Regions from separate parts of the Actinocorallia sp. A-T 12471 genome, predicted to be linked through region 1. Evidence: riboswitches for the same ligand, from Rfam matches in the RefSeq annotation. Region 1 holds a riboswitch; the other holds the start of a gene.
The links. A riboswitch is a leader RNA that binds a small molecule or an ion and turns the genes downstream of it on or off. The one in region 1 is predicted to bind thiamine pyrophosphate.
Positions count from the first base shown of each region.

Region 2: linked by a shared signal. The riboswitch ahead of thiO (glycine oxidase ThiO) and the one ahead of R9X44_RS20020 (purine-cytosine permease family protein) in region 1 are both predicted to bind thiamine pyrophosphate.

Region 1 is NZ_JAWZTE010000006.1:401,766-417,273, reverse strand. It holds gene R9X44_RS20070 (FtsW/RodA/SpoVE family cell cycle protein) at 1-86, opposite strand, end outside; gene R9X44_RS20065 (Stp1/IreP family PP2C-type Ser/Thr phosphatase) at 118-1,764, opposite strand; gene R9X44_RS20060 (FHA domain-containing protein) at 1,761-2,339, opposite strand; gene R9X44_RS20055 (DUF3662 and FHA domain-containing protein) at 2,349-3,086, opposite strand; tRNA gene R9X44_RS20050 (tRNA-Leu) at 3,216-3,298, shown strand; gene R9X44_RS20045 (MarR family transcriptional regulator) at 3,570-4,106, shown strand; gene R9X44_RS20040 (SGNH/GDSL hydrolase family protein) at 4,163-4,999, opposite strand; gene R9X44_RS20035 (Fpg/Nei family DNA glycosylase) at 5,292-6,173, shown strand; gene R9X44_RS20030 (SSI family serine proteinase inhibitor) at 6,193-6,651, opposite strand; gene R9X44_RS20025 (rhodanese-like domain-containing protein) at 6,699-7,037, shown strand; TPP riboswitch at 7,576-7,690, shown strand; gene R9X44_RS20020 (purine-cytosine permease family protein) at 7,686-9,113, shown strand; gene R9X44_RS20015 (PAS domain S-box protein) at 9,157-11,043, shown strand; gene R9X44_RS20010 (ATP-binding protein) at 11,210-11,671, shown strand; gene R9X44_RS20005 (hypothetical protein) at 12,169-12,534, opposite strand; gene R9X44_RS20000 (STAS domain-containing protein) at 12,699-13,037, shown strand; gene R9X44_RS19995 (glycosyltransferase family 2 protein) at 13,091-13,834, shown strand; gene R9X44_RS19990 (hypothetical protein) at 13,864-15,372, shown strand; gene R9X44_RS19985 (hypothetical protein) at 15,257-15,508, opposite strand, start outside.
Region 2 is NZ_JAWZTE010000010.1:192,605-208,112, reverse strand. It holds gene R9X44_RS25570 (deoxyribonuclease IV) at 1-602, opposite strand, end outside; gene R9X44_RS25565 (protein kinase domain-containing protein) at 652-2,751, opposite strand; gene R9X44_RS25560 (thiazole synthase) at 2,829-3,629, opposite strand; gene thiS (sulfur carrier protein ThiS) at 3,632-3,847, opposite strand; gene thiO (glycine oxidase ThiO) at 3,844-4,938, opposite strand; TPP riboswitch at 4,938-5,046, opposite strand; gene R9X44_RS25545 (NAD(P)/FAD-dependent oxidoreductase) at 5,185-6,378, shown strand; gene R9X44_RS25540 (Rv2175c family DNA-binding protein) at 6,406-6,783, shown strand; gene thiE (thiamine phosphate synthase) at 6,785-7,456, shown strand; gene R9X44_RS25530 (hypothetical protein) at 7,467-7,598, shown strand; gene R9X44_RS25525 (serine/threonine-protein kinase) at 7,718-8,641, shown strand; gene R9X44_RS25520 (HEAT repeat domain-containing protein) at 8,643-9,572, opposite strand; gene R9X44_RS25515 (thiolase C-terminal domain-containing protein) at 9,662-10,852, opposite strand; gene R9X44_RS25510 (polyprenyl synthetase family protein) at 10,978-12,030, opposite strand; gene metF (methylenetetrahydrofolate reductase [NAD(P)H]) at 12,160-13,068, shown strand; gene R9X44_RS25500 (GNAT family N-acetyltransferase) at 13,072-13,662, opposite strand; gene R9X44_RS25495 (hypothetical protein) at 13,697-13,912, opposite strand; gene R9X44_RS25490 (hypothetical protein) at 14,698-15,508, opposite strand, start outside.

The DNA of each region.
Region 1 (15,508 bases):
ACCGCGACGATGATCGCGAAGATGAGCAGCCCGAGGGATGCCCCGAGACGGGTGCGTCCCGCCGTCGGAGTAGCTGCCTCGCTCATGAACTGTGGAGTCCCTTCCTCGCCGGCCGGGTCATCGGGGGCACGAACCCGTCCCCGCGCGTTCCTGGCACTTGCCCGCCTGCGCGTCGAGTTCGGTGAGCTTGGCGACCGCCTCTTCGAGCGTCGGGAAGCGCACCTCCTGGACGCCGGCGACGTCGTCCTTGTTCAGGAACTTGATCTCCGGAGCGGGGAGCTCGCCGCCGGACGCCGGGTCCTTGGTGACCGGCTTGGGGGTGCAGTCGGCCTGGTCCCTGCCCTGGACGACGCCGAGGAACTGGTTGGCCTGGTCGGGCGCGATGGCGAACTGGCAGACCTGCTCGCGCAGCTTCTCGATCTTCTTGCGGATCGCGGCGGGGGAGTCGGCGGTGATGCCCTTGGCACGGACGTCGCCCTGCGCGGAGTTGGTGAGGTCGGCCATCTCCAGCTTCGGGTCCGGCTGGACGCCCGCGGCGGCCTTGGTGGACAGGTCGAAGCCGAGGACCTTGTCGTTGCTGCCCTCGTAGACCACCACCGCGCCGCCCTCGGCGCGCAGGTAGTAGCCGCTGTTCAGGGCCTTGTAGCCGAAGAACGCCGCGCCGATGACCAGCAGGCCCGCAACCCCCGCCGCGCCGAGCAGCAGGGTCGCCTTGCGGCCCCTGCGCGCCTTGCCGCGCGGCGCGCCGCCGGCCGGGGGGGCCGCGAGCGGGGCGGCCTGCGGGGGCGGGCCAGGCGGCGGGCCGCCGTGCTGGTAGGGCGGAGGGGCCGCGGCGGGCGCGGGCGACGGCGGCGGGGCGTACTCGCCGCCGTTCATCATCAGCGCGGGCTGCGGCAGCGTGTCGCGAAGGTCGGCGGCGCGCTGCGCGGGCGTGTCGGCGGGCCGCTGCCGGTTCTGCTCCTCCTGCGCGGCCTCCTGCGCCTTGTTGGCGGCGGCGCCGACGAGCAGGGGACGGTCCGGCGTCGGGCCCGCGTCGAGGTCGACCACGTCGGCCATCACACAGGTGATGTTGTCCGGGCCGCCGCCTCTGTTGGCGAGGTCGATCAGCTGGCGGATCGCGCCGTCCGGGGTGTCCTGGCCGGTGAGCACCTGGTGGATGGTGTCGGCCGACACCACGCCGGACAGGCCGTCGGAGCACAGCAGGTAGCGGTCGCCCAGCTGCGCCTCGCGCAGCGACAGATCGGGCTCGACCTCGTTGCGGCCGTCAAGCGCGCGCAGGAGCAGGGAGCGCTGCGGGTGGGTGGCTGCCTCGTCGAGGCTGATCCTGCCCTCGTCCACGAGGGACTGGACGAGCGTGTGGTCGTGCGTGATCTGGAACAGCTCGCCGTTGCGCAACAGGTAGGCCCGCGAGTCCCCGATGTGCGCGAGCGCGACCTGCTGGCCGGACCAGAGCATCGCCGTCAGCGTGGTGCCCATGCCCTGGAGCGACGGATCGCTCTCGACCATCTTGTGCAGCCTGTCGTTGGCCGCCCTGACGGCGTGCTCAAGCGCGCTGAGGAGCTGTTCGGTGGGGATGTCGGCGTCCAGCTTGCGCAGGGTGTCGATCGCCGTGGCGCTGGCGATCTCCCCGCCGACGTGGCCGCCCATCCCGTCGGCGACCGCGAGCAGCCTGGCCCCGGCGTAGCCCGAGTCCTCGTTGCCCTCGCGGAGCATGCCGACGTCGGAGCGCGCGGCGTAGCGGATGCCGATACGTGGAGTGTTCATTTGCGCAACTCGATTACGGTCTTGCCGATACGCACCGGGACGCCGACAGGGAGTTGGACGGGCCTGGTCACCTTGGACCGGCCGAGGTAGGTGCCGTTCGTCGAGTTGAGGTCCTCAAGGACGAAGTCGGCGCCCTGGGAGTAGATGCGGGCGTGCCGGCTCGAGGCGTAGTCGTCGGAGACCACGAGCGTGGAGTCGGGCGCCCTGCCGATGGTGACGGTGCCCGACGCCGCGAGGTCGATCGTGGTGCCGGTGAGCGGACCGTCGGTGACCACCAGGACCGCGTGGCCCTGCCCCTGCCCCTGTGCCTGTGCCTGCTGCGGCGGCCCCTGCTGTGGCGCGGGGGGCTGTGCCGGCTGACGGGCAGGGGCCTGCTGCGGCGGGGAGGTCTGACGCTGCTGCCTCGCGCGCTCCTGCGCGGTCTGGCGAGCCGGTCTCGGGGGGCGGTTCGCGGCCCTTTCTGCGGCCTTGGAACCGAACAGGTCGGCTCGGATCACACCCACCGCGGCGATGACGAACAGCCACAGCACCGCGAGGAAAGCGATCTTGATGAGCGTCAGGGTGATCGGGGTCATCGAGGGGTGCTACTCCCGGTCGCGGCGGAACACGAGGTTGGTCCGGCCGATCGTGATCCGGGTGCCGTCGACGAGTGAGACCCGACGTATCGGCTGACCGTTCACGAAACTGCCGTTGGTAGACCCTAGATCCACGAGCACGATTTCGGGACCTTCTACGCGGATCTCGGCGTGATGCCGGGACACGCCCGGGTCGACCAGGCGCAGATCGCAGTCGGTCCCGCGGCCCAGGAGGGTCACCGGGGTGCTGATGTCATAGGACTGGCGCGCGCCGTCGCCGGTGGTCACGTCGAGACGGGGCCGTCCGGGGAAGGCGCCGCCATGGCGCGGATGGTCGGTGTGGGAGTGCCGGATCTCGTTGTTCTCGATCGTCGATCCGCGCACCACGCCTGAGCGGATGCGGAACATCCCGGTGCCGAGGTCGCCGGCCGGCTCGAAGCGGACCCGCACGGGGCCCACGAAAGAGAAGCCCTGTTCCTTGGCGTACTCCCTGGCCAGGTTGGCAAGCTCCTGGCTGAGGCTGTCGGCATAGACCTCCAGCCGCTGCCCGTCGGGGTGTGAGATCTCCACGACGAAGTCGTTGGGCACCAGGGTCCGACCCTGGGCCACGATCGCCGCGCGCTCGTCCATCTCCCGCTGAACCGCGCTGGCCACCTCGACCGGCTGAAGCTCCGCCTTGAACGCCCGCGCGAAGGCACCCTCGACCATGCCCTCAAGTCGACGTTCGAAGCGCTGTAGGACGCCCACCGGGCACCTCCTCTCCCTGCTCGTCAGACGATCGTATCCGTGGAGTGGTTCGCGGCCCGCCGTCGTTAACAAACCACCCTTTGCGTCGTGCTAATCTTTTCAAGCGCCGCCGAAAGCGGCCAGTCGCAAGGGCGAGTGGCGGAACGGCAGACGCGCACGGTTCAGGTCCGTGTGCCCGAAAGGGTGTGAGGGTTCAAATCCCTCCTCGCCCACCCTGTTCAGGGGTCCTCTGTGAACCAGGGGGCCCCTGATGCCTTTGAGGTTCATCGCTCTTCCCGATCTTCTTGTCTGCCGGTCCGTGTCTGGCGGTCCGTGTCGGCCGTCGTCCATCATCGCGTGTTTCGGCGGGTCGTGCACGCGGGACGTCAACAGGCCGTGGAAAACAGTTGAACGTTGATCTTTTTAATGTTCATATGGTTATCCACCGGTGGCCTGTGCGTTGTCAACTATTTCAACGTTGAGACAGTGCGGTACGTTCGTCCCGTGGAGGACGCCTCGCACGGCGGCGCGGATGACGCCGTCGACCTGATGATCGCCCAGTGGCGCGTCGCGCGCCCCGACCTCGACCCGTGGCCGCACGGGATCGTCGGCAGGGTGCACCGGCTGAACCGGATCGTCGAGCGCGAGATGGGCAGGTACTACGCGGAGTACGGCCTCGACGGGCCCGAGTTCGACGTGCTCGCCGCGCTGCGCGCCGCAGGCCGCGAAGGCTCTCTGACCGCCGGTGAGCTGCTGCGCGCCTCGACCGTCACCTCCGGCGCGGTCACCAACCGGATCGACAAGCTCGAGCGCAAGGGCCTTGTGGAGCGCGCCCCCGACCCCGTGGACCGCAGGTCCGTGGTCGTCTCGCTCACCGGCCCCGGCCGCGCGCTTGTGGACGACATGCTCGAGGGCTACTTCGAGGCCGAGCGCCGCGTCATCGCCGCGCTCCCCGACCCCGACGGCTTCGCCCGCTCCCTGCGCACGCTCCTGATCTCCCTGGGCGACGCGGCTCCCCCGGGCCCGCCCGGCGGCCTGTGACGGCCCCCGGACGGCCCTGTGGACGGCCTGTGGACGGCCTGTGGACAACGCGCGCGTCACGGGATCGTCGCGGCGAAGGTCCTGGCGATCTGGCGGTACCCCTCGGTGTTGGGGTGGATGTCCTTGCGGGCGCACATGTGCGTCCACAGGCAGATCCGTCCGACGTTCAGGGGCAGCCTGCCGTACCCGTCGACCGTGGTCTTCGTCTTGAAGTCGCCCGACGCGTAGGCGCGCTCGACGTCGGCGACCCGGTACCCGGCCAGCAGGTAGAGGGTGGAGGCGAAGCCGTTGACGCCGCGCACGAGCGGCACGGACAGCTGGGCGACGGCCTGCCCGGACCCGCCGCCGAGCCAGGACGCGAGGACGGGGTTGTAGTACGTCATGCCCGTGTAGCTCACCCCTGCGCCGCCCGCCTTGCGCAGCTCGGTGATGATCGTCCACAGGTTCGCCGAGAGCGCCTTGATGTTGGCGTTCAGGCACTTGACGTCGAGTGATCCCGCGCGCAGGCACTGGTTGACGTCGTTGCCGCCGATGTCGAGAGTGAGGTAGCGGACCTGGCCGGGGTGTGCGGCGAGGAAGGCGACGGCGGCCTTGAGCTGGCTGCCTTCGGGGTAGGCGCACTTGCCGCCCTTGAGCATCGACGCGCTCGTCTCGCCCCGGCAGCCGAGCTTCACCAGCTCGAGGCCGGGGGTCCGCTCGGCGAGGAGGGGCAGGAGCTGGTCGGGGTAGCCGGTGTCGGTGTCGCCTTGTCCTGGCTGGTAGCCGGTGGCGAGGGAGTCGCCGAGGGAGAGGTAGTAAAGGGGCGTGGGGGCTGCTGTTGCGGGTGTGCCCAGGCCGCCGGTAAGGAGCGCGAACGCGCACAGGAGGACGGCGGACAGACGCCGGGAGAGCATCGCGATGCCTCTGGCCTTCTCCCCCGAGTTTTCAGTTTTGCGGGGCAGTATCGACGCCTTCGCCGGGTCCGCGCCACCGGTCCGCGCAACTCGGTGCAGCACGGTTCAGTCACAGGGTTATCCACACCCCCTGTGGATATCCCTCTCGCTCCCTGCTGGGTGTTTTGTCAGGTGCTGTGTGCTTTCCGCCACTTTGGTGGCGGGGAATCCGCAGCGCCCCGAAGTTATCCACAGGGGTTGTCCACAGGTATCCACAGGGTTGGGGACGGCTGTGGAGGAACATACTGAGGACATGCCCGAGCTGCCCGAAGTGGAGTCACTCGCCGCGTTCCTGCGCGAGCACGCCGTCGGCAAGGCCGTCGCCCGGGTTGACGTCGCCGCCGTCTCGGCGCTCAAGACCTATGATCCCCCGGTCACCGCGCTCGCCGACCTGACGCTCACCGGCGTGGCGCGGCACGGCAAGTTCCTCGACCTCGAGTTCCTTGAGCCCGGCGAGGGCGGCGGGCTGCACCTCGTCGTCCACCTCGCGCGGGCGGGCTGGCTGCGCTGGCGCGACGAGCTGCCGACCACGCTGCCGCGCCGCAGCCCGAAGAACCCGATCGCGCTGCGGCTGCGGCTGAACGACGGCTCGGGCTTCGATCTCACCGAGGCCGGGACGAAGAAGGGCCTCGCGGCCTACGTGGTGCGCGACCCGTCAGATGTCCCGCACGTCGCGGATCTGGGGATAGACCCGCTTTCCGAGGAGTTCACGCCGGAAGCCCTGTATGCGCTCACCAAGGACTCGAGGACGCGGATCAAGGGCCTGCTGCGCGACCAGAAGATCATCGCGGGCATCGGCAACGCCTACTCCGACGAGGTCCTGCACGCCGCCAAGATGTCCCCGTACAAGATCGCCTCGACCCTCACCGAGGAGGAGGCCGGGCAGCTGCACGCCGTCATCGTCGGCACGCTCAGGGACGCGGTGGAGCGGTCGCGGGGGCTCGCGGCGGGGGATTTGAAGTCGGAGAAGAAGACCGGCCTGCGGGTGCACGGCAAGGCGGGCCAGCCGTGTCCGGTCTGCGGGGACACCATCCGCGAGGTCTCCTTCGCGGACTCGGCGTTCCAGTACTGCCCCACCTGTCAGACGGGCGGCAAACCACTCGCGGATCGCCGTTTGTCCCGTCTGCTCAGGTAGATGGGGGTCTTAGGGGGTCTTAGCGGACCTTGGGCAGCTCGCCGAACAGCTCGGACACCACTCCCCAGCGGTCGATCTCGCAGCCGTCCTTGCGCGAGTAGGACGCGTCGACGGCCTTGCCCTTGAACGTGCCGGTCACGGTGCCCTGCTCGGGACCGCCGTACACGTCGGTACAGACGGCGTCGGCGGGCTTGGGCGCGAACGCCTTCTCGCCGGCGGCGTCGAGCTGCGCGCACGCCTTGGCCGCGGCCGGGTGGGTGCCGCCCGCCGGGTCACAGGTGAGCGTCCAGGACTCCTCCTTGGCGCTCGGGGACTTCTTGAGCGTGATCGTGAGCTGGGTGCTCGCGGGGCCGGCCGCGTTGGGGGACGCGGTGTCCTGCTCGTCGGCGGACTTGCCGCCGCAGGCCGTGGCGGCGGCCACCACGGCGGCGGTGAGCAGGAGCAGCTTCGCGGCGATCTTGGGCGATGAGGTCCTCATGCGCGATTCGACGTGGGGGTCCCATCCACGGTTCCATGGGTTCCGTGATGAATTTCGGCGGAAGCATTCCGAGCGTCGGAGCGACCCAGATCCCCGACGGCGCATACCTCCTCGACGTCCGTGAGCAGGACGAATGGGACGCCGGGCACGCGCCGGAGGCCGTCCACATCCCCATGAGCGCCCTGAACGAGCGGGCGGCCGAGATCCCCCAGGACCGCGACATCTACGTCGTATGCCGCGTAGGCGGCCGCTCCGCCCAGGTCACCGTGGCCCTCAACAACGCAGGCTGGACCGCCCTCAACGTAGACGGCGGCATGCTCGCCTGGGCCAGCGCCAACCTCCCCATCGAGTCCACCACCACCCAAGCCGACCCGTACATCGCCTAACCCCTTTACCCGCAGTCCCTTCGGGACTGCGGGGGGGGGGGCTGCCGCGCGCGGGCCGTGCCCGCACCTCACGGTCTCGTAGGGACTGCGGGCGGGCTGGGCTCGCGCCCTCACGGTCTTGTAGGGACTGCGAGCGGGTCGTGCCCGCACCCCCCGCCACGCGGGCTGGGTCCGCGCCCCCGCAAGGCTTGCGGGGGCGACGCGCTTGAATCCTCGCGCGGGCTGGGCCCGCACACCTGAGGTCCCGTAAGGAACTGCGGGAACGGCGCGCATGACCCGTCACGCGGGGCTACGCCCGCCGCATGGGCTAGGTGCGCGGTTCCGTAGGGACTGCGGGCGCGTCGCCCGCCCGGCACGTGGGCTGGGTCTGCGCCCCCGTGGGGTTTGCGGGCGCGACGTGCTTGGCTCGCCGGGTGGGCTGGGCCTGCTCTTACCCGCAGTCCCGTAGGGACTGCGGGTGGGGGTTGGGGGGGTGTGGCTGGATTGTTACCCCGGGGCTGGGTGATCTTTGGGGGGTCGGGTACGATTCGCGCCGAATCGAAACCACCGCGGGAGCTCGGGAGAAGGCCGGGCTGAGAGGGTGACCCATCTGTCGCCGACCGCATGAACCTGTCCGGGTAATGCCGGCGTAGGGAGAGTGCTCCTCGCATGTCTTCAAGCACGCTTGAAAACTCGGCGCACGATGACGAGTCCGCGCGCGGGCCTGTCAAGGCTTCGCCGGCGGAAGCGCCGCTGACCCTCGACGAGCCGGCCCCCAGGGTGCTGTCGTTCTGGGATCAGAGTGCGTTCTGGGCGAACCTCGGGGTCAGCCTGTTCGCGTTCTCCGGGGCCTACACGGTTCTCGCGCCGACCGTCGACGGGGTGCCGCAGCTGTCGATCGCCGCGGGCATCACCGCGATGATCATCGGAACGCTCGTCGGCGGGCTCATGCTCGGGCTCGCCGCCGTGCCGGGGGCCCGTACGGGGCGGCCGGCGATGGTGATCCTGCGCGGGCTGTTCGGGGCGAAGCTGTCGTACGCGCCGACGGTGCTCAACATCGCCCAGCTCATCGGCTGGGGGACGTTCGAGCTGATCGTCATCGCGGACGCCGCCTATGAGCTGTTCGGCGGGGGACCCCGCTGGACCTACGTGCTTTTCGCAGGGGTGCTCACCACGGTCCTGACGATCTGGCCGCTCGGCTCGGTGCGGCTGCTGCGCCGCGTCGTCACGATCGCCGTGGGAATCGCGCTCATCTGGTTCTACATCCAGTTCTTCAGGGTCGGCCTGCCGGACCTGACCGACAATCCGGGCCCGTCCGGAAGCGCGCCGTTCGGCGCGGACTGGAGCCTGTTCTGGCTCGCGATGGACGCGGCCCTCGCCGTCTCCATCTCGTGGGTGCCGCTCGCGGCCGACTACACCCGCCACTCCCGTAGCGAGCGGGCGGCTTTCGGCGCGGCGAGCGGCGCGTACGCGTTGACGCAGATCATCGCGTACATCCTCGGTCTCTTCGCGCTCGTCCTGGCCGGTCAAGGCGGCGGCGTCTACGGGCCGTTCCTCACGGTGACGGCCGGAGCCGTCTTCTTCTTCGTCTTCGTCCTGCGTGAGGCCGACCAGTCGTTCGCGAACGTCTACTCGACCGCGCTCTCGATCCAGAACCTTGTCCCCCGCGTGGACCGCCGGGTCTTGAGCATCGGCCTCGGCGCGCTCATCACCGTGCTCGCGCTTGTGCTGAACATGGGCGACTACTACGGCTTCCTCGCCCTGATCGGCTCGGTCTTCGTGCCGCTGCTCGGCGTCCTGGCCGCCGACTTCTTCCTCGGCCGTGGCCGCGGCGGGTGGAACACCGCGCCCGACGCGCCCTCGCGCTGGTCGATGGTGGTCGCCTGGTTCGGCGGGTTCGTCGTCTACCAGCTGATCAACCCCGGGCAGCTCGGCGTGTGGGCCGACTTCTGGACCGGCGTCCAGGACCTGATCGGTCTCACCGTCCAGCCGTGGATGAGCGCGTCGTTCCTGTCGTTCCTCGTGGCGGGCGCGCTCGCGCTCGTCATCGGACGGGTCGCCGGAAACCGGACGTCCGGTATACGGGAATCCGTCTGACGGGAGCTCCGCCCGCCGTCGCGATGGGACGATGGCGGGCGTGATGCTCCCAGACGAGGAACGGAACGCGCGCGCGGTGCTGGCGAGCGCCGCCGATCCGATCGTGGCGGTGGACGAGGCCGGGCGGGTCACACTCTGGAACCCGGCGGCCGAGCGGCTGTTCGGCTGGTCCGCCGAGGAGATCGCCGGACGTGTCCCGCCGATCGTCCCCGACGAGCTGACCGCCGAACACCACGCGGTCCTCGAGCGGGTCCGCTCGGTGGGGTCGCACGTGTCGATCGGGACGCGGCGGCGTACCCGCGCGCGTGACCTGATCGACGTACGCATCGACACAAGCGCGCTACGCGACGCCGAAGGCGGGCTCACCGGGTGGGTGTCGGTCTTCCACCCGGTGGCCGAGCCGGAGACCCGTGCCGTCGCGGAGAAGGCGCGGCTCGTCCGTCGGCTGAATGACATTCTCGCCGACCTCAACGCGGCGCTCGACCTCGATCTCGTCCTCGACCGGATCACCGCGGCGCTGGTCGAGCTGACCGGCGCGGACGCCGCCGCGTTCGTCAGGATCGAGGGGAGCAGGCTGCGGCTGGTGACCGCTCGCGGCCTGCCGGACGAGATGCTCGGCACGGCCGTCGACCTCGAACCGAGCCTGGTGACCGAGCTGCTCGACTCCGGCCGTGACGTGATGCTCGCGTCGGGGCAGCGGGTCACCGACCTGATCTGGCAGCGCCTGCCCGACCTGCACACCGTCGCGCTCGGCATGGCGCACCTCGCCAACCGGCCTTACGGCGCTTTGTACGCGCTGTTCGCCGGGCGCACGACCGGCCACACCGAACTCGAACTCCTCGAACTGCTGGCCGGGCACGCGGGCGTCGCCGTCGGCAACGCGGTCGCCTACCAGGAGGTCGTCCGCCAGCGCGCGCACGAGCGGGCCGTCATCGACGCCTCCGCCGACGGGATCGCCGTGCTCGACACCCAGGGCCTGGTCTGCCAGTGGAACCCGGCGGCCACCCGCATCACAGGCCGGGACGCCATCAGCGCGCTGGGCTCCGGCCTTCCTTTCCCCTTCTCCCCCGGCGAGACCGTCACCCATCTGCTGCCGAACGGCACATGGATCGACGTGCTCGCCGCGCGGATCGAGGAGACCGGCGAGATCGTCGTGGACTTCCGCGACGTGACCGCCGCCAAGGAGCTCGAGGAGTCAAAAGACCTCTTCCTCGCCACGACCGGGCACGAGCTGCGCACCCCGATCACCGTTGTGCAGGGCTTCGCCGAGACGCTGGTGACCCGCTGGGACGAGCTGCCCGACGCCGAGCGGCGCAAGGCCGTCGGGCTGATCGCCGACCGGGGGAGGGCGATGGGCAAGCTCGTCGAACAGCTGCTGCTCGGCTCGCGCGCGGGCTCGGCGCGGCCCCCGGTGACGCCCGCGCCGTTCGACCTCGGCGGGCTGCTGCACCGGGTCGTGCCCGCGTTCCGCACGCTCTCGCAGGAGCACAGGCTCGAGTGCGACGTGCCCGACGGCCTGCCGACCGCGTATGGCGACATGATGGCGACCGACATCATCGTCGGGCAGCTCGTGGAGAACGCCTACAAGTACTCCCCGGAAGGCGGGCTGATCGAGGTCGCGGCGGGCGTCGCCGGGGGCTGTCTCGTTGTGACGATCGATGACGAAGGAGTCGGGATCGCGCCGGGCGACCACGAGCGGATCTTCGAGCGGTTCGTGCAGGGCGAGGCGGGGGACCGGCGGCGGTTCGGGGGCGTCGGGCTCGGGCTGTACATCGCGCGCAGGCTGGCCACGGCCCAGGGCGGCGACGTCACGGCGCACTCGCGGCCGGGAAGGGGGACCCGGATGCGGCTGACGGTTCCGATGGCTGAGACAGTGGACCCCGACCTGCGGGAAACGTTCGCGGATGTGACGGACGAAACGTCCGTGTGACGAATAACCGGGCGTGCTGTGGAAAAGTCTCCTGGTGATCGGCCGTGACTTACAGGTCGGTCACTCGTTGGACCGGGAAACCACTGTTTCGTCCTGGTTTCTTGCCAGGTCATACGGGGCATTTCGGTCGGTACAGATGGTCAAGCGGATGGAGGTGGTCCCGACGATGAGCATCGTCCACCTGCCCCATTCAGCCGCCGGGGTCTCGGCGGTGCGGCGGAGACTCGGCCGGGAACTCCTCGCATGGGGCGTCTCCGACGAAGTGGCCGACGACGCCGCGGTGATCGTGAGCGAGCTGCTCAGCAACGCACTCCGCCACGCGCGGCCCCTGCCCGGCCCCGAACCCCAGATCAAGGTCGCCTGGGCCCGCATCGGCGACCTCGTCGAACTCTCCGTCTCCGACGGCGGCGCCATCACCGAACCCCGCAAGGGACAACCCGCCCTGTCCTCACTCGGCGGCAGAGGACTCGGCATAGTCGAAACCCTCTCCCAAGCCTGGGGCGTCCGCCGCGACGACCACGGCAGCACAGTCTGGGCCCACCTGCACGCCCCCTCGATCTACCCGGCGATGAACGGCACGGGAACACTCATCAAAGAAACCACCACCCCCGTGCAAAACCTCAGCTAAGGCAACGCTAAGGTCCTGCCCAAGCTCGGGTTGCTGCCGTGCCCCCGTCGCGCAGCACCCCGAGCGTCCAGCGTTGAATTGCCTTTCGCGTCCGGCCGCTCGCCTGGGGGCTCGCGACCGGACGCGAAAGGCGGGGTTCGGGCGCTTCGCGATCTTGGGCTGCCCCTCCGGCCCTGGGGGGCCTCCGGGGCAGCCCAAGGCGCCCTCACAACCCCCGGTTGGTTGCGGTTGAACCCTGCTTGGTTGCGGTTAAGGCGCGCTTGGTCGGACCTAAGGCGTGCGTGGTTGTGCTTGAAGCTTGCTCGGTGCGGTTGAGGCGCGCTTGGTTGGCGTTAAGGCGCGCTTGGTCGGACTTAAGGCGTGCCTGGTCGGGCTTGAGGCGTGCCTGGTTGCGGTTGATGTGCGTGGGTGCCCTGGGCGCGCTTGGGTGTGGTTGGTGTGCGTGGGGTGCCTTGGGCGCGTCTGGGTGCGGTTGAAGCCCTGGGGGTTGGGGTGGGTTAGGGGTCGAGGGTGTGGGCTACGGCGCGGAAGGTGGGGCAGGGCCAGCGGGTCATGCAGGCTCGGCAGCGGCGGAGGGGGTTGTCGGGGTCGCTGGACAGGCCGCCGGACGGCTTCGGGTGGTGGAGGTCGAGGATCTGGAGGGCGGCGTTGGCCAGGAGGGTCACCTCCTCGCGGGCCTCGGCGAGGAAGACAAGGTCCTCGCGGGTCAGGCGGGCGCGGACGGGGACTTCGCCTTCGCGGTTGACCAGGCGCAGCAGGTAGGCGACCGGGACCCGCCAGGACGTCGACTTCTCGGCCCGGGAACGCATCGCCTCAAGGCGGTCGCGTATCCGGGAGCGTTGCCGGTCGGGCTGCTTCCTCACCGGTCCAGCTTCCCAAAACCGGGGGTCTCGCGCGTCCCGATCGTGCAGATCGAACCTGGTGTTACCGCAGGTAGACCGGATCATCACCAATCGGCTGGGCGAATCACTCGGACTTGGCGAAGACTGTCTGGCTACCTGGCGCGCGGGCCGATAGTGTGCCCGTCATGGAGCTTCAGGTCTCGACTGCATCTCAGGCAGGTCACGCCGTCGTCTCAGCCGTCGGTGAGCTGGACCTGTACACCGCGCCCAGGTTGCAGCAGGCGCTCGCCGCCCTGCTCGGCGAACAGGAACTCGACAGGGTCGTCGTCGACCTGTCCGGGGTCGAGTTCTGCGACTCGACCGGAATGAACGTCCTGCTCTCGGGGATGAAGCGGGTCCGCGAACGCGGAGGGGTCTTCGAACTCGCCGCGCCGCGCCCCGCCGTCCAGCGCATCCTCCAGGTCACCGGCCTGGACACCGTGTTCACCGTGCACGACGCGGTTCCGGCGCTCGACGCCACCTGACGGGCCGCGCGGCGCACGGCGGGCAGGCCCGCGACGCCACTACGATCGCAGGCATGTCCGACGAAACGCCGGCCGGCACCGCGGTGATCATCCCGGCCATGAACGAGGCGGAGCGCATCGGCGCGACCGTCCGGGCCGCCCGCGACCTCCCCGGCGTGGACCTCGTCCTCGTCGTGGACGACGGGTCGTCCGACGCCACCTCGATCATCGCCGCCGAGGCGGGCGCCGACGTCGTCCGGCACGCGCGCAACCGCGGCAAGGCCGCCGCGATGGAGACGGGCGCGGAGTCGGTGCGGCTGCTCGACACCCGCGACGGCGTCAGGCCGCGCCACCTGCTCTTCCTGGACGCCGACCTCGCCGACACCGCACGGGAGGCGGCCCCGCTGATCACGCCGGTCGCGGCGGGCGAGGCCGACATGACGATCGCGGTGTTCTCCTCGACGGTCAAGCTGGGCGGGCACGGCATCGTCGTCAGGCTGTCGCGCGACGGCATCCGCCGCGCCACCGGCTTCGCCGCGACCCAGCCGCTGAACGGCCAGCGCTGCCTGACCAGGGCGGCGTTCGAGGCGGCGCGCCCGCTCGCGCACGGCTTCGGGGTGGAGACCGCGCTCACGATCGACCTGCTGAACCGGGGGTTCCGGATCAAGGAGGTCGAGGTCCCGCTGGCGCACCGGGCCACCGGCACCGACCTGCGCGCCCAGCTGCACCGGGCGCGTCAGTTCCGTGACGTCGCGCGCGCGCTGGCGACCCGCGACCCGGTGGTGCGCGACCGGGTCGCCCGGCTGCGCCCCCGCTGACCGGCCTCCCCGCCGCCCCCCGCGCGCCCATGGACGCCGTCCTTCCCGCCTCCCCCGGCCGGGTCCCCGCCCGTCTCGGCTTCGCGCTGCTCGCGCTGTCGGCCGGGGGCTTCCTCGCGCTGTCGATCCTCGGTCCCTCGGCCGTTCAGCCCGCCTTGGGCGCGGGCGGCGGGCCGCCCTGGGCGTTTGACGCGGGGCTCGGGCCGCGCGCGGCCGTCTCGCTGCTGGCCGCGGCGATCCTGCTCGGCGGCGCGGGCCTCGGCTGCTGCCTCTACGCGGTCGGCAAGGGCGCGCGGCCGCGCGGCGGGCCCCTCGTCGTCGCGGGCGCGCTCGTGGCGCTGGCGTTCGCGCTGACGCCGCCCGTCGGCTCTACCGACCACCTCAACTACGCCGCCTACGGCCACATGGCCGTCCTCGGCCTCGACCCGTACTCCACGACCGCCGCCGACCTCGGCGCCGACGCGTTCGGCATGGCCGTCCAGGAATGGCGGACGACCCCGTCGGTATACGGGCCGTTCGTCACCTGGACGCAGGAGTTCGCCGCCTGGGCGGGCGGCGACTCGGTGCGCGGCACGGTCTTCGCGCTCTCGCTGATCAACGCGCTGGTGTTCGTCGGGGTCGGCCTCGTGCTGCGCAAGATCGCGCGCGACGACGCGGGGCGGCTGCGCGCCGCGCTGCTCTGGTCGGCCAACCCGCTGCTGCTCTACCAGCTCGTCGCGGGGGCGCACAACGACGTCCTCGGCATCGCCGCCGCGGTCCTCGCCCTCGCGATCTTCACCGGGGCGCTGGGCCGGGCGGCGAAGGCGGGGGAGGTGTGGCGGGCGTTCGGCGCGGGCGCGTTGACCGGGGCCGCCGTCGCGATGAAGTTCCCGGCAGGGTTCGTCGGCGGGGGACCCGCCCTGACGCTGCTGCGCGGCCGCCGCTGGGCCGGGCTGGCCGCGCTCGGGGGCGGGGCGCTGCTGGTCGCGGGCGGGGCCTACGCGGTCGTGGGGCTGCGCGCCTTCGACCAGGTCAGGACGGCCTCGCAGTTCGTCTCCCTGGCCAACCCCTGGCACCTGGTCGCCGGGCGCGGCGGCGGCGTCCTGGGCGTCGGCCTGGCCAAGGACCTCGTGCCGCTGCTGTCGCTGTGCCTGCTGGTGGTGCTGCTGTGGCTGCTCGGCCGCGCCCTGCCCGACGCCGACGCCTCAGTCCGCACCGCCGCCGCGCTCGTGCTGGCCTGGCTGTTCGCCGCGTCCTACGCGCTGCCCTGGTACGACGGGCTCGGCTGGGCCGTCCTCGTGCTGCTTCCGTGGTCGCGGTTCGACTGGATCATGCTGGCCAGGACCGTCGCGCTGAGCCTCGCCTACCTGCCCGCGCGCGATCCGCGGCTCGCCGGGCTGCCGGAGAGCCTGCACTGGCTCGTGACGGGCCTGCGCGCCACCGTCATGCCTTTTGTGCTGGCCGGGGTTCTCGCGGCCCTGGTGGGGGCGTGTCTCGCTCGGCGTCGAGTTCCAGCGCTCGCACACACGCCGCAAGCACCAGCGGGACGGCGAGCGTGAACACCAGCGCGGGGATCACCACGCCCGAGTCGTTCATGAGCATCCCGACGAGCGTGACGGTGAGGACGGCGACGAGCGAGGGCGCGAACGTCGGGCTGTAGTCGTAGGCGCGGACCAGGGCCGACGCCCGCCACGC
Region 2 (15,508 bases), on a different contig from region 1:
TCGAGCGTCTTGGCGACGCCGTTGTCGGCGGCGAGGTCGTGGCCCGCGGCGAAGACATGGCAGGTGTCGAGGCAGACGCCGAGCTTGGGGTGGTGGTCGAGCGCGTCGAAGTACGGGCCGAGCTGGTCGACCGTCGCGCACAGCATCGCGCCCTGCCCGGCCATGGGCTCGAGCAGCAGGTCGGGGGCGTCGTCCGGCAGCGCGTCGAGCAGCGGGAGCACATGCTCGCGCACCTGCGCCAGGGCCTGCTCGCGGGTCTGGGTGACGGCCGAGCCGGTGTGCACCACGACCCCGCGCGCGCCGATCTGGTGGCCGCGCGCCAGCGCGTGCGCCACCGAGGAGACCGACTTCTCCAGCGTCTCCTCGCTGGGCGAGCCGAAGTTCACAAGATAGGGCGCGTGTACGAACACCGGGAGCGGGCTCTCGCGCAGCTTGGCGTCCTCGGCCGGCTTGCCCACCGCCTGCGCCCAGCCGCGCGGGTTGCTCACGAAGACCTGGACGGCCTCCGCCCCGATCTCGGCGGCGTACTTCAGTCCCCCGGTGCCCAGGCCACCGGCCACCGGCACGTGCGCCCCGATGGGGCTGCTCAGCTGCTCACTCATGGTCCACCCAGGGTAGGGGACCGGTCTGACAGAACCGGCCCCCGCGCGCCTAGTGGGTGATCGTGATCGTCGTGCCCTGCGGGACGCGCTCGCCGCCGCCCGGCGACATGGAGATCACCCGTCCCGAGTTGAGCGTGCCGTTGAACGCGACGTGGAAGCCGCGCCGCTCGAGCTCGGCCTTGGCCTCCTCGATCGGCTTGCCGAACAGGTGCGGGACGAGCATGTTGCCGTTGGCGTCGGGCTGGTCGTCCTTGCAGAGCGGGTTGATCCGCTCGAAGAAGCAGTCGTTGTGCTTGTTGACGCCGAGCGTGACCGTTGATCCGGGGGCCAGGAGGGTGCCCGCCTTGGGGTCCTGCCACAGGATCGTGCCGTTGGGCTTGTTCGGGTCGTTCTGCTCCTGCTGGTTGACCGTGAGGTTGCCGTCGAGCTTGCCCTTGATCGAGTCGAGCTGGGCGTAGGCGTCGGTGGTGGCGTCGCCGACGAGGTCGGGCATGGCGAGGCCGCTGGAGATGAACAGGGTCAGCGTCTCGTCGGGGGAGAGCATCTGCCCGGCCTTGGGGTCGGTCCCGGCGGCCATGCCCTCGGGCTGGCTCGACGGCCTGTCCTCGACCTCGAGCTTGGTGAACCCCTTCAGCTTGTCGCGCGCCTCGTCCTGCGACATGCCCGCTACGTCCGGGATCTTCAGCGGGGTGAGGCCCTTGGACATCGTCAGCACGACCTTCGAGCCGGGCTGGATCTTCGCGCCCTCGCCCGGCACGACCTCTGCGACCGTGCCCTTGGGGGCGCGGTCGGAGAAGACCTTCTCGTCGGCGATCTCGTACGGGATGCCCTCGGAGCTGAGCCGCTGGGTCGCCTCCTTCTGCGACACCCCGATCAGTTTCGGGACATGGTCATACTTGCCGGACACCTGGTACCAGACCGCCCAGCCGAGCACCATCGAGGCGATGATCCCGAGGGTCAGCAGCACAAAACGGCCGGTGACGAAGTGCATGATCCGGTCGAGGAGCAGCACGTCGTCCTCGCCGGGCGGCTCCTCGCCGCGCGGCAGGACCGCGGTGTGGTTCGGGCCGCCGGGCAGGACCGACGTGCGGTTGTTCGGGTGCGCGTCGGGGCCCGCCTGGTGCAGGACGGACGTCGCGCCCTCGGGGCCGCCTCCTGGCAGGCTGCTGTGCGGCGGGTTCGTGTGCGGGCCGCTGTTGTAGGGGCCGGGGTAGCCGGGCGGCGGGATCGTCTGCGGCCCTGACGGACGCGGCCGCGCGTGCTCGCCCGAGTGGCGCATCGGCGGGCCCGGCGCGCCGGGCGCGGGCAGCGGGAGGTTCGGGTCGGCGAGCAGCGCGTAGAAGTGGCCGGCGTCCATCGGCCGCCCTGCCGGGTCCTTGCTCGTGACCGACATGACCAGCGCGTCGATGCGCGGCGGGATGTCCGGGACGAGTTGGGACGGCAGCGGGATCGGGTCGTTGACGTGCGCGTAGGCGACGGCCAGAGGGGTGTCGCCCTGGTGCGGCTGGCGTCCGGTGAGCAGCTCGAACAGCAGGATGCCCGCGGCGTAGACGTCCGAGCGCGCGTCGGCGCGGCCGTCGATCACCTGCTCGGGGGCCATGTAGGCGACCGTGCCGATGATCATGCCGGTCTTGGTCTGCTTGCTGTCGGTCTCGGCGCGGGCGAGGCCGAAGTCGGCCACCTTCACCTGGCCGTCGCGGGTCAGCAGGACGTTCTCCGGCTTCACGTCGCGGTGGATCAGCCCGCCCCGGTGCGCGGCCCCGAGCGCGGAGAGGATCGGGGCCATGATGCCGAGGGCGTCGCGGACGGGCAGGCGGCCCCGCTCGTCGAGCAGGTCGCGCAGGGTCCGGCCCGGCAGGTACTCCATGGTGAGGTAGGTGTGCGCGCCGTCGGTGCCCTGGTCGTAGACCGCGACCACGTTGGGGTGCGACAGCGCGGCGGCCGCCTTGGCCTCGCCCATGAACCGCCGGACGAACTGCTCGTCTTGCGCGAGGTGCGCGTGCATCACCTTGACGGCCACGACACGGTCGAGCTTGGTGTCGCGGCCTACGTAGACCGTGGCCATCCCGCCCTTGGCCACCTTCGACTCGATGCGGTAACGCTCGTCGAGTACCCGCCCGACGAGAGGATCCACAGTGGTCGCGTCCATCCGGGCAGTCTACGGGCGAATCGGACCCCGTCCCATCGCTCTGCGGGACTACCTTTTCGTCCGTTCTGGAACCGTGATCATGAATTGTCCTCTTTGATATTGGCCGTCCCGGAGAGGTCGGCGAGACCGTCGAACGCCGACGACGCCTGGGCCAGATGACGCCGGGGGATCCGGCCCGCAAGCCGCGCCGCGCGGCCCGCCTCGACCGCGTGCCGCATCGCCGTCGCCATCAGCGCGGGCTTGCGCGCGCGGGTGACGGCGGTGGCCAGCAGCACCGCGTCACAGCCGAGCTCCATCGCCAGCGCGGCGTCGCTCGCGGTGCCGATCCCCGCGTCGAGCACCACCGGGACCCCGGCCCGCGCGACGATCAGCTCGATGTTGTGCGGGTTGCGGATGCCGAGGCCCGAGCCGATCGGCGCGCCGAGCGGCATGACGGCCACGCACCCGGCCTGCTCGAGGCGCTGGGCGAGGACGGGGTCGTCGTTGGTGTACGGGAGCACCTTGAAGCCGTCGGCGACGAGGCGCTCTGCGGCGTCGAGCAGCTCCACCGGGTCGGGCAGGAGGGTGTGCTCGTCGGCGATGACCTCGAGCTTCACCCAGTCGGTGCCCAGCGCCTCGCGGGCCAGCCGCGCGGTGAGGACGGCCTCGCCGGAGGTGAAACATCCCGCGGTGTTCGGCAGGACCCGGATGCCGTGCTTGTCGAGCAGTTCCAGCACCGAGCCCTTCATGGCGGGATCGACCCTGCGCATCGCCACGGTCGTCAGCTCGGTGCCCGAGGCCAGCAGCGCCTCCTCCAGCGCGTGCATGCTCGGGGCCCCGCCCGTGCCCATGATGAGCCGTGAGCCGAGCTTCTCCCCGGCGATCTCCAACGCGTCCACTGTCAGCCTCCCTGGACCGCGGTGATGATCTCCACCCGGTCGCCCTCGTTCACCCGCGTCGCCGGCCACGCCGCGCGCCGCACCACCTCGTCGTTCACCGCGACGGCGATGCCGCGGCCGCTCTCCGCCGCGCCCGCCCCCGCCACGTCGGCGACGACCTCGGCGACCGTCACGTCGGCCGCGAGGTCGCGGGGGTCGCCGTTCACATGCACTCTCATCGGGTCTCCACGGGGCTGAAACGCGCCGCGGTGAACGGGCGGGCCACCTCGGGGAGGTCGCCGCCCGCGAGCACCCCGGCGAGGGCGTCGGCGGTGAGCGGGGCGAGCAGGACGCCGTTGCGGTAGTGCCCGGTCGCGTACAGCAGGCCCGCGGTCCCCGACGGGCCGAGGATCGGGGCGTTGTCCGGCGATCCGGGCCGGAACGACGCCTTCACCTCGGCGAACTCGAGCTCGGTGACGCCGGGGAAGAGCGCGCGGGCGTCGCGCAGCAGCTCCCACAGGCCGCCCGCGGTGACGCGGCCGTCGAAGCCGAGCTCCTCCTGGGTCGCGCCGACGACGAGCTCGCCGTCCGGGCGCGGCACGAGGTACATCGAGAACCCCTGGACGAGCCCGCGCGTGGCCCGGGTCAGGAACGGGTGCGGCGACCGCAGCCGGATGATCTGGCCCTTCACCGGCCGCACCGGCAGGTCGCTCAGCCCGCCCGACCAGCTCCCGGCCGCCAGGACGACCTGGTCGGCTTCGAGCACCTCGCCGCTCTCCAGCCTGACGCCCTTGGCCCGCCCGTCCTCGATGACGATCTCGCGCGCGCGCTCACGGACGATGGGTATGTCGGCGCACGCCTTCCGTAGGGCGGCGACCACCTTGCGCGGGTCCACGCTGCCGTCGTCCGGGGCGAGGATGCCGCCGCGCACGGACGGCGCGAGCATGGGCTCAAGCTTGCGGCACTCCCTGCCGGTGAGGAGTTCGGTGCGCAGGCCGAGGGAAGCCTGGAACTCGTGCTGCTCGCGTAGGAAGGCGAGGTCGTCGCCGTCGTAGGCGACCGACAGATTGCCCTCGCGCTGGTAGCCGACGTCTATGCCGGTCAGCTCCGCGAGCTCGGCCGCGAACGCCGGGTAGCGGTCGCGCGAGTCGATGCCGAGCATCAGGTGGTCTTCCTCGCCGTACTGCAGCTCGCCTACGGGCGTGAGCATCCCCGCCGCGACATGGCTCGCGCCCGACCCCGGCGCGGGGTCCACGAGGGTGACGGGCAGGCCCCGCTGCGCCGTCCGCCAGGCGACGCCGAGTCCGACGATCCCGGCCCCGATGATCACGATCAAGCGCGTCCGCTCCCTTCGCCGGCATGATCCGGATCAGGTTCCTACGGTCGGGAGCCGCGCGCTCCCCTCTCAGCCCCCGCGGGGGCTCCCGTGCCTTCCGACACAGCGTATGCCCTGAGCAGGAATCATGAGTTATCGGGCATCCCTGTACGGAACGTCATTCTCGGTTGCGGCTAAGGTGGCGGGACCTTGCCGTCATCCGGCCCTCGGGCCGGTGTGTGGGTGTCGTGGAGGGCTTGCATGGAACGTGTCATCGTCGTCGGCGGAGGGCTCGCCGGGGTACGCGCCGTGGAGGCGCTGCGGGCCAGGGAGTACACGGGCGCGCTCACCCTCGTCTGCGCGGAGGGGGTGCTTCCTTACGACCGTCCGCCGCTGTCCAAGGCCGTCCTCACCGGCGACAGCGACGACACCACCGTGGATGCCGCCTGGGACGCGCTCGACTGCGACGTGCGCTTCGGCGTCACCGCGACCGGCCTGCGCGCCGAGGAGCGGGTGCTGGAGACGACGGACGGTGACCTGCCGTATGACGGGCTCGTGATCGCCGTCGGAGCCGACCCGATCAGGCTGCCCGGGCCGGGTGCCCAGCACGTCGTCAGGACCATGAAGGACGCGCTTGAGCTGCGTCCGCTGCTGGTGTCGGGCGCGCGTGTGGTCGTCGTCGGGGCCGGGTGGATCGGGGCTGAGGTCGCGACGAGCGCGGCCAAGCTCGGCTGCCGGGTGACCGTCCTCGAGGCCGCCGAGACCCCTGTGGCCGTCGCCCTCGGGACGCAGCTGGGCGCGCTTACCGAGCCCTGGTACGCCGAGGCGGGGGTGGAGCTGCGCTGCGGCGTCAAGGTCGCCTCGATCGAGGACGGCGGGGTCGCCCTGGTCGGCGGCGAGTTCCTTGACGCCGACGCCGTCGTCGTCGGGATCGGGGTGCGGCCGTCGCTCGGCTGGGTCGGCGACGCGCTCGAGCTCGACGCGCGGCTCGGCGGGATCGTCGTGGACGGCGCGATGCGCACGTCGCGGCCGGAGATCGTCGCGGTCGGGGACTGCGCCGCGTGGTGGTCGGGCAGGTACGGGCGGCGGGTCAGGGTCGAGCACTGGGACGTCGCGCTCAACGCGCCGGAGGTCGCGGTCGCCGCCCTGCTCGGTGACGCCGACGCCGTCTACGACGAGCCGCCCTACTTCTGGTCCGAGCAGTTCGGGCGGATGGTCCAGTTCGCCGGGTACCACGAGGGCACGGAGCGGATGATCTACCGGGGCGACCCCTCGGAGCGCAAATGGGCCGTGTGCTGGGTGACCGGCGACCGTCTCGACGCGATCCTCACCGTGGACAAACCGCGCGATCTCGTCCAGGCCCGGCGGATCATCGGCCAGGGCGTCGCGGTCGACGTCGCGAAGCTGGCGGATCCGGCCGTAGCCATCCGAAACGCCGTCCGGACGGTTTCATAGCCGCCGCCGGATGGTAGACACGGAACCGTGACGAAGACGCACGTTGACATTGATCCCGAACTCGACTCCCTCGTGGGGGAATGGCACACCCTGACCGGCGCCGCCGCCCTGTTCGGCCTCCCGGCCGGACGGGTGAAGCAGTGGGTGAAGGAGGGCAAGCTCCTCGCCGCCTACCGGTCGGTCGGAGGCGGCCCGCAGGTACCCGCCGCGTTCTTCGAGGACGGCGAGATCATCAAGGGCCTCCCCGGCACCCTGACCCTGCTCGGCGACGCCGGCTTCGACGACGTCGAGGCGCTGCGGTGGCTGTTCACGCCCGACGAGACCCTGCCCGGCAGCCCCGTGCAGGCGCTCCGGGAGAACCGGGGCACCGAGGTCCGCCGCCGCGCCCAGGCCCTGGCCTTCTGAGGTGGTCCCGAGCGAGAAGGCGGTGGCCCTGCGCGCGCGGCTGGCCACCGCCCGGCTGTACCTGTGCGTAGACACCCGCGCCAAGCAGGGCGACCTACCCGAGTTCCTTGACGCCGTGCTCTCGGGCGGCGTGGACATCGTCCAGCTACGGGAGAAGGGGATCGAGGCCAAGCAGGAGCTCGAGGCCCTCGAGGTGTTCCGCGACGCCTGTGCGCGGCATGGGGCGCTGCTCGCGGTGAACGACAGGGCCGACGTGGCCTTCGCCGCCGGAGCCGACATCCTGCACCTCGGACAAGACGACCTTCCCGTACCGCTCGCGCGCAGGATCGTCGGACAGGACATGCTGATCGGGCGGTCCACCCACGCGGTCGAGCAGGTCGCGGCGGCCGAGCGGGAGGAGGGCGTCGACTACTTCGCGGTCGGGCCCGTCTGGCCGACGGCCACCAAACCCGGCCGCGCGGCGGCGGGGGCCGAGCCCGTACGGGCGGCCGCCTCGGCGCGGCGTCCCTGGTTCGCGATCGGCGGGATCGACGCGGGCAACCTCGCGGAGGTCCAGGAGATGGGCGCGCGGCGGATCGTCGTCGTCCGCGCCCTCACCGAGGCCCCCGACCCGCACAAGGCGGCCCGCGCCCTGGCCGCCGCCCTCGACGCCCGGGGGCTTGAGGCCGAATAGCATGGACGCCATGAACCCCGAAGACGCCTCCCCGCTCCTGCCCGACCTCACGAGCGACGAACGGGCCGAGGGCTGGGGCGACTGGCGCGAGGACGAGGGCAACGACCGACGCCTGCGGGAAGACGTACCCCCGCACTGGTGACGACTAGAGGCGGCCGGACGCAATGAGCGTTCGGCCGCTGTGTCTATTCCGGGCCTGTTGAGGGCCGGGGTTTGGTATAAATCGGCACTCTGGACCCGTCCCCCGTGAGGTCGCCGCCCGTGTCGTTGCAGCATGAGGTTCCGCTTCGTCCTGAGGATCCGCGCAGGATCGGGCCTTATGCGCTTTCCGGACGGTTGGGGGAGGGCGGGCAGGGGGTCGTCTACCTCGGCAGGGACCGGGAGGGGCGGGCCGTGGCCGTCAAGGTGCTGAAGGGCGGGCCCGTGGCGTCGCCCAAGGCGCGCGGCAGGTTCATCAAGGAGGCGGGCGCGGCGAGCCGGGTGGAAGCACCGCAGGTCGCCAGGGTGCTCGACGCCAAGGTGACGGCCGAGCGGCCCTACATCGTCAGCGAGTACGTGCGCGGCAGGACCCTGCAGGACGAGGTCGCAGAGGCCGGTCCGCTCAAGGGCCCCGAACTGCACAAGATCGCGCTGCGCACCGCCGTCGGGCTCGCCGCGATCCACCGGGCGCAGGTCGTGCACCGCGACCTCAAGCCGAGCAACGTGGTGCTCGGGCCGCGCGGCGCGAAGGTCATCGACTTCGGGGTGGCGCGGCTGCTGGACGGCCGCACCCCGCAGACCAACCACCCGGTGGGCACCCCGGCGTACATGTCGCCGGAGCAGGTCGAGGATCTGCACGTCGGGCCCGAGTCCGACGTGTTCGCCTGGGGTTCGACGGTCGTCTACGCCGCCACCGGACGGCCGCCGTTCGGCACCGGCCCGACCGGCGCGGTGATGCGCCGGATCACCGACCGCGAACCCGACCTGGGAGCCCTGCGCGGCGGGCTACGCGGACTTGTAGCGCGCTGTCTGGACAAGGAACCCGCGGCCCGGCCGACCGCCGCCGAGATCGTCAGGTTCCTGCGGGCCGAGGCGCGTCCCAAGGCCAAGGCCGCGCCCAAGCGGGTGCCCCGCTACCGCTCCCGGATGATCATCGCGCTGGTGATCGTCTCGGTGCTGGGGTTCACCTGCGGGGTGCTGATCTAGCTCACCAGCGGCCCATCGCGCGCAGCGCGTTGTGCAGGCGGGCTTCGCGGGTCCGGCGGTCCCCGGGGTCGAGGGAGGGCCATCCGGCCGTCCTGAGGGATCTGAGGGCCTTGCGGAGGTCCTTGCGCAGCGGGCGGGGCAGGTCGTCGGCGAGGAACGCGGCGGCGGTGACGAACGCGGCGTGGACGTCGGGGGCGGACAACTCATGACGGAGCAGGTCGAACGCCTGGGGGTCGCCGTTGCGGATCAGGCGTTCGGCGGCCGCCGCGCGCAGTTCGGGGTCGGCGGAGCCGAGCAGGGGCGTCAGGGCGGCGTCGGCGCTGAGGCCGTCCTCGTCCCAGCGGACCATGAGGCGCGCCGCGTGCCGTCGGACGGCGGGGTCGTCGGCCCCCAGGAGGGCGGTGAGCTCGTGCGTCAGGCGGGACAGCGGCAGCGTGACGGGGTCGCCCTCCCAGTCGCCCAGCGAGCCGATCAGGGCCGCGGCGGCGAGCCTGACGTCGGGGTCGCTGTGCGCGACGAGCGGCCGCGCGGCCTCCAGCATCGCGGCGGCCAGGGCGTTGGCGCCGACCGCGTCCATGACGTCGAAGGCGAGCTGGACGATCAGCGGATCGGGATGCCGGAACAGCGCCAGCGCGTGCCGCGCGCCCTCGGGGGTGCCGATGTCCTCGTAGATCTCCAGCGCGGCCCCCAGGACGCCCGGGTGCAGCCGGTCTCCGGTGGCGATCATCTCGCGCAACGCGGCCTCGGCCCATGCCTGCTCGTCCGGCACCCACGGGTAGACGTCGGCGAGCGCGGCCAGCGCGCGCCGGGCCGTCAGGGGGTCGGCCGTGCGCGCGACCTCGACGAGCCAGGCCGTCGGCTTTCCGCCGAACTCCCCGACGAACTCGTCCCACACGTCGGTCCCGGCGTCCGGCAACAGCTCGACCCGCATCCCCCGCCCCACTTTCCCCAGAAGCTCCCGTTCCGGGAAGTAGGACGCCTCCTGACCCGGCAAGGTTCGGCCGGGTCAGGAGGCTGTTCTCAGCGCGCTGGGCGGTAGACGGCCACCGCGCAGGCGCTTCCGAGGCCGATGTTGTGCTGGAGGGCGACGCGCGCGCCCTCGACCTGGCGTGCGCCCGCCTGACCGCGCAGCTGCCAGGTGAGCTCGGCGCACTGGGCGATGCCGGTCGCGCCGAGCGGGTGGCCCTTGGAGATCAGGCCGCCGGAGGGGTTGACCACCCACCTGCCGCCGTAGGTCGTGGCCTCGGCTTCGACGAGCTTGTGCGCCTCGCCTACCGGGGCCATGCCGAGGGCCTCGTAGCTGATCAGCTCATTGGCGCTGAAGCAGTCGTGCAGCTCGATCACGTCGACGTCCTCGATCGTGATCCCCGCCTCGTCCATCGCCTTGGCCGCCGCGCGCTGGGAGCAGCCGAAGCCGACGGCCTGGATTGACGACTTCTCCGCGAAGCTGTCGACGGTGTCGGTCGCGATGTGCTGGCCCGCGATCTCGACGGCCTGGTCCCACAGGTCGTGCTCGGTGAGGAACCTCTCGCTGACGACGATCGCGGCGGCCGCGCCGTCGGAGGTGGGGGAGCACTGCAGCTTGGTCAGCGGGTTGAAGATCATCGGCGCGTCCTTCACCTGGTCCAGGGTGTACTCGTCCTGGAACTGGGCGTAAGGGTTGTTCACCGAGTGCTTGTGGTTCTTCCACCCGATCCACGCGTAGTGCTCGGGCGTGGAGCCGTACCGCTCCATGTGCTCGCGCCCGGCGTTGCCGAACATCTGCGGCATCGGCGCTGCGGCCTCCCAGCCGCCCCTGCCCTCGACCATCGCCCTCAGGTGGTGGTCGACGATGGTGACCTTGGACGAGCCCATGCCCGCGCCGAGCGAGCCCTTCTCCATCTTCTCCATGCCGAAGGCCAGGACGCAGTCGGCGAGGCCGCCCCGGACGGCGTTACGGGCGAGGAAGAGGGCGGAAGAGCCCGTCGCGCAGGCGTTGGAGACCGTCATGACCGGGAGGCCGGTCATGCCCACCTCGTAGAGGGCGCGCTGGCCCATGGAGCCGTAAGCCGAGCCCGCGTACGCCTGCTCGATCTGCTCGTAAGACAGCCCGGCGTCTTCCAGCGCCTTCCCGACGGCCTCCTTGGCCATGTCGGGGTACTCCCAGTCCTTCGACCCGGGCTTCTCGAACTTGGTCATTCCGACGCCTACGACGAACGCGCGACCCGCCATGCCGTCTCCTCCTCGGGTGAGATCCGGGCCCGAGCATAACTTGTCGGCTAGCGCTTACTTGGTTTCGGGGGCGTCGGGCGGGAACGCCGAAGGCCCCGCCTAGGCGGGGCCTTCAGGGAAGTCGGTCAGACGCGGCGCGCGGTGGCCGCGACAGCCAGGTCGGTGAGGGCGGCGCGGGCCTCGTCGGTGATGTCGAGCTCGGCCAGCGCGCGGTGGGCGTCGGCGGCGAAACCGTCGATCATCTTCTCGCAGCCCGCGAGCGCGCCCGTCTCGGTGAGGATGCCGCGCAGCTCCGCGACGCCGTCGAGATCGAGGTCAGGGTCGCCGAGGCGGCGGTTCAGGGTGTCGCGCTGGGCGGCGGTCGCCTTCTCCATCGCCAGGGCGATCAGTACCGTCCGCTTGCCTTCGCGCAGGTCGTCCCCTGCGGGCTTGCCCGTCTCGGCCGGGTCGCCGAAGACGCCCAGGACGTCGTCGCGCAGCTGGAAGGCCGCGCCGAGGGGGAGGCCGTAAGCCGACAGGCCGTCCAGGTGGGCCTCATCCGCGCCCGCCATGGCCGCGCCCAGGTGAAGCGGCCTCTCGATGGTGTACTTGGCGGACTTGTAGCGCACCACCCTGAGGGCGCTGTCTACGTCGCCGGTACCCCTGGCCTGCTCCAGCATGTCCAGGTACTGCCCGCACATGACCTCGGTGCGCATGATGTCGTAGATCGGACGGCCGGGCGCGAGCGACGCCTCCGGCAGTCCGGACGCCTCGTACATCTCGGTCGACCAGGCGAGGGTGACGTCGCCGAGCAGGATCGCCGCACCCGTCCCGAAGGACTCCGCCGAGCCGGGCCAGCCCTCGCGGCCGTGCATCGCCTCGAACCTGCGGTGGACCGACGGCTGGCCGCGCCGGGTGTCGCTGCCGTCCATGACGTCGTCGTGGATCAGCGCGCTGGCCTGCAGCAGCTCGAGGGACGCGGCCGCGGCGAAGACCTCGGGGCCGTCCGCGCCGCCCGCGCCGCGCCAGCCCCAGTAGCAGAACGCCGGACGCAGCCGCTTGCCGCCCGACAGCAGGGAGTCGAGCGCCGAGAGCATCGGCTCGAGGTCCTCGGTGATCGCCAGGAGGACGGGACGCTGCCGGTCGACGAAGGCGTAAAGGGCCTCGTCGACCTCTTTGCGGACGCGGCTGGAGGTCATGCGCCTCAGCCTAATGGCGGCAGGTTCTATTTATGCTGTTTTGTGGTATCTGCTGTATCTCTGTTCTTGTTGGGCCTCCTGCCTTGCCAGGACCACCCGTCTCACCATGTGGATCGGTACCCTGCTCCCATGACGTCAGCGCGCCCCACAATCCGCGAACTCCTTTCGATGGGTGAGACGACCTTCTCCTTCGAGTTCCTCCCCCCGAAGACCGAGCAGGGCCTGATCAACCTGTGGCGCGCCGTCCGCGAGGTTGAGGCGCTGCACCCCGCGTTCGTGTCCGTCACCTACGGGGCCGGGGGCAGCTCCCGCGACACCACGGTCGGCATCGTCGAGCGGATCGTCGCCGACACCACCCTCACCCCCGTCGCGCACTTCACCGCCGTCAACCACTCGATGGCCGAGCTGCGCAACCTCGTCGGACGGTTCGCGTCGGTGGGCGTCAACAACATCCTCGCCCTGCGCGGCGACCCCCCCGGCAACCCCATGGGCGAGTGGATCAAGCACCCCGACGGCGTCGAATACGCGGGGGAACTCGTGGAGTTGATCCGGGAATGGGGTGACTTCTGCGTCGGCGTCGCGGCGTTCCCCTACAAGCACCCGCGCTCGCCCGACATCGAGACCGACACCCGCAGGTTCGTCGAGAAGTGCCGCGCGGGGGCCGACTACGCGATCACCCAGATGTTCTTCCGCGCCGAGGACTACTTCAGGCTGCGCGACCGCGTCGCCGCCGCGGGCTGCGACATCCCCATCCTGCCGGGGATCATGCCGGTCACCCAGCTGAGCACGATCGACAGGTCCGAGCAGCTGTCCGGCGCGCCCTTCCCCGCCGACCTCGCCGAGCGCTTCCGCGCGTACGGCGACGACGCCGAAGCCGTCCGCGACTTCGGCGTCGAACACTGCGCCGAGCTGTGCCAGGAGCTCCTCGACGGAGGCGCGCCGGGCATCCACTTCATCACCATGAACCGGTCGACCGCGACGCGCGAGGTGTTCGGGCTGCTCGGCGCGTCAGCCGCGCGGGCCGGCGCCGTCGTGTGACCGTCAGCGGCGCGCGCCGGCCTCGACCCGTACCAGGGGCAGGCGCGCGCCCATCACCGCGTACGGCGGGCCGCCCCCGGGGAACTCGAACTCGCTCAGCAGGTCGTGGAAGCCGACCGACCGGTACAGGTGCTTGGCGGGGGTCTCAGGGCGGCGGTCCAACGTCGACAGGACCACGGTGCGCTCCCTACGGCCCGCGCAGAGCGTCGTAAGGAGAGTGCGGCCAAGTCCCCGGCCCTGGTACTCCGGACGCACGTGCAGCTCAGCGACCTCGTAGGCGTCGCTCAGCCAGCTCGCCGCGTGCTCGTACCCTGCCCGCTCGCGCAACTCGTCGTCGACGACGTCGTGCCACCACTGCCCGGACGCGCCGTGGAAGCCGTACGCGAACGCCACGGGGCTCGCGCCGAACACTTTGCGCTGCTCCACCACAAGCGCCCGGAAACCCGGATAAGTCGCGTGCTTCAGCATGATCGTCTGACGGCCCGGCAGCTGCGCCGGAGGCGGGTCCATCGCCGCCACATAAACCTCGAGCAGCCCGCCGAGCACCCGGCGGAACGTCTTCGCGTCGATCTCACGCAGCGTCGGCTCCCTCACCCGTCCGACCCTATTGCCGCCCCCGTCCACCGGGTCAACCGGTGGCGATGGTGCGGGGCGTCGCGCCGACCCTGTCGTAGATCGACCACAGGATCGTGTCGGCGGCGTTCTGCAGCTTGCGGCGCGTCGCCGTCAGCTCCTCGCCCCACGCCCGCGCCTCCGGCCCGAGCCACGCGTCGGTCGCCGTGAACGTCCGATGCGGCGCGTTCATCGACTCCCGCAACGCATCAACACTCCCGTACGCAGCCACATAATGCTGATAAATCTCCCGATAAGCCGGATTCGGCACAGTCCCCGGCGGCGCCTCCCCCGGCCCATAAGGCAACGGCACAGTCCCCGGCGCCGGCGGCGCAGACGGCATCCCCATCAGTAACCCCACCTCCCTCTCACCAACCCACCCAACCCCCCGCCCCCCACGCACAACCCACGACCCAGCCCCATCCGTCCCGTGGGCACACGGCCCCGCCGCCCACGGCCCAACCGACTGCGGACCGGACGCATGCGGCCCGTGGCCGCGCACACCTGACACGCGCGGACCAGCCGCATGCGAGCCAGCCGAGTGCGGGTCGGACGTGTGCGGGTCGGACGTGTGCGGGCCAGGCACGGACGGACTGGACACGTGTGAACTGGACGCGTATGGGCCGGACGTGTGCGGACTGAACGCGTCCGTCCCGTGGGCGTGCAGCCCGGACGCGTGCGACCCAGCCGACTGCGGCCCAGCCGCGTGCGGACTGGACACGTGCGGGCCAGCCGCGTGCGCTCGGGCACATACGGACTGGACGCGCGCGAACTGAGCGCGCACGGGTCGGACGCGTGCGGACCGGACGTGGGCGGGCCGTGGGTGGGTGGAGCGGGGCTGCGGGGCGGGCTCGGCGGGGTTGGCGTCCGGGTCAGTGCGGGACGGGCTTGGGGCGCGCGAACTCGCGGGCGGTTCGCCTGTGGCGGGGTGCGGGTGGGCGGGCGGGCGCTGTCGTGGTGCGGGGACAGGTCGGTTCGCCTGCGGGGGTGTGGGGGGTGGGGGCACCGGGCGTCCTCCTACTCGTTCCGCGGGCCGGTTCCGGCACCCGTCAGCCGGGTCGTGGACGCGGTCGCGCCGCCCATCGGCGTCGCACCGAGCACGGTCGCCGCGTCGGCCTGCACGCCGAGCTCAACGGCCTCGGCCCGCACGTCCGCCGCCCACTGGGCGTCAAGGTCAAGCTGTCCCTGCGCGCTGGACAGCGACTCGGCGATCACCTCAAGACGCGCCGGGTCCCCGTCCGCCGCCGCGATCAGCTGCGCGGTCCCCTCAGCCCCCAACCGCTCGTAGTACGCCGCCGTATAGTCCCCGTCGCCCGAGAACTCCCCGAGCTTCTCCCAAACCCCCACATCAACCCCGCCCCCGCTCCCCAACGCCTCAACCGTCGCATACCCATCGACAACACCCCCGGCAACCCCACCCCCACCTTCTCCGCCAGACCCACCGACCCCGTCGGCCCCGGACCCGCCGCCTCCGTCACCTTCGGCCCCGTCACCGGAACCATCGCCCCCCGCCCCGTCCGCCGACTGGCCCGCACCCGAACCATCCCCGTCCGCAGACCCACCCCCGTCACTATGCCCAGAAGATCCCTGATCGTGCCCACTTCCAGATTCATGCCCACCTGACCCATGCTCGGACCCGCTCCCGGACCCGTGCTCGCCAGAGCCCTGCTCGTGCCCGGACCCCGAGTCATGCCCGCTCCCAGACCCGTGCTCGTGCCCGCCGGAGTCATGCCCCGCACCCGAGTCATGCCCGCCGCCCGACTCATGCCCCGAGCCGTGTTCGTGCCCGCCGCCCGACTCGTGCCCGGAACCGGAGTCGTGACCCGTA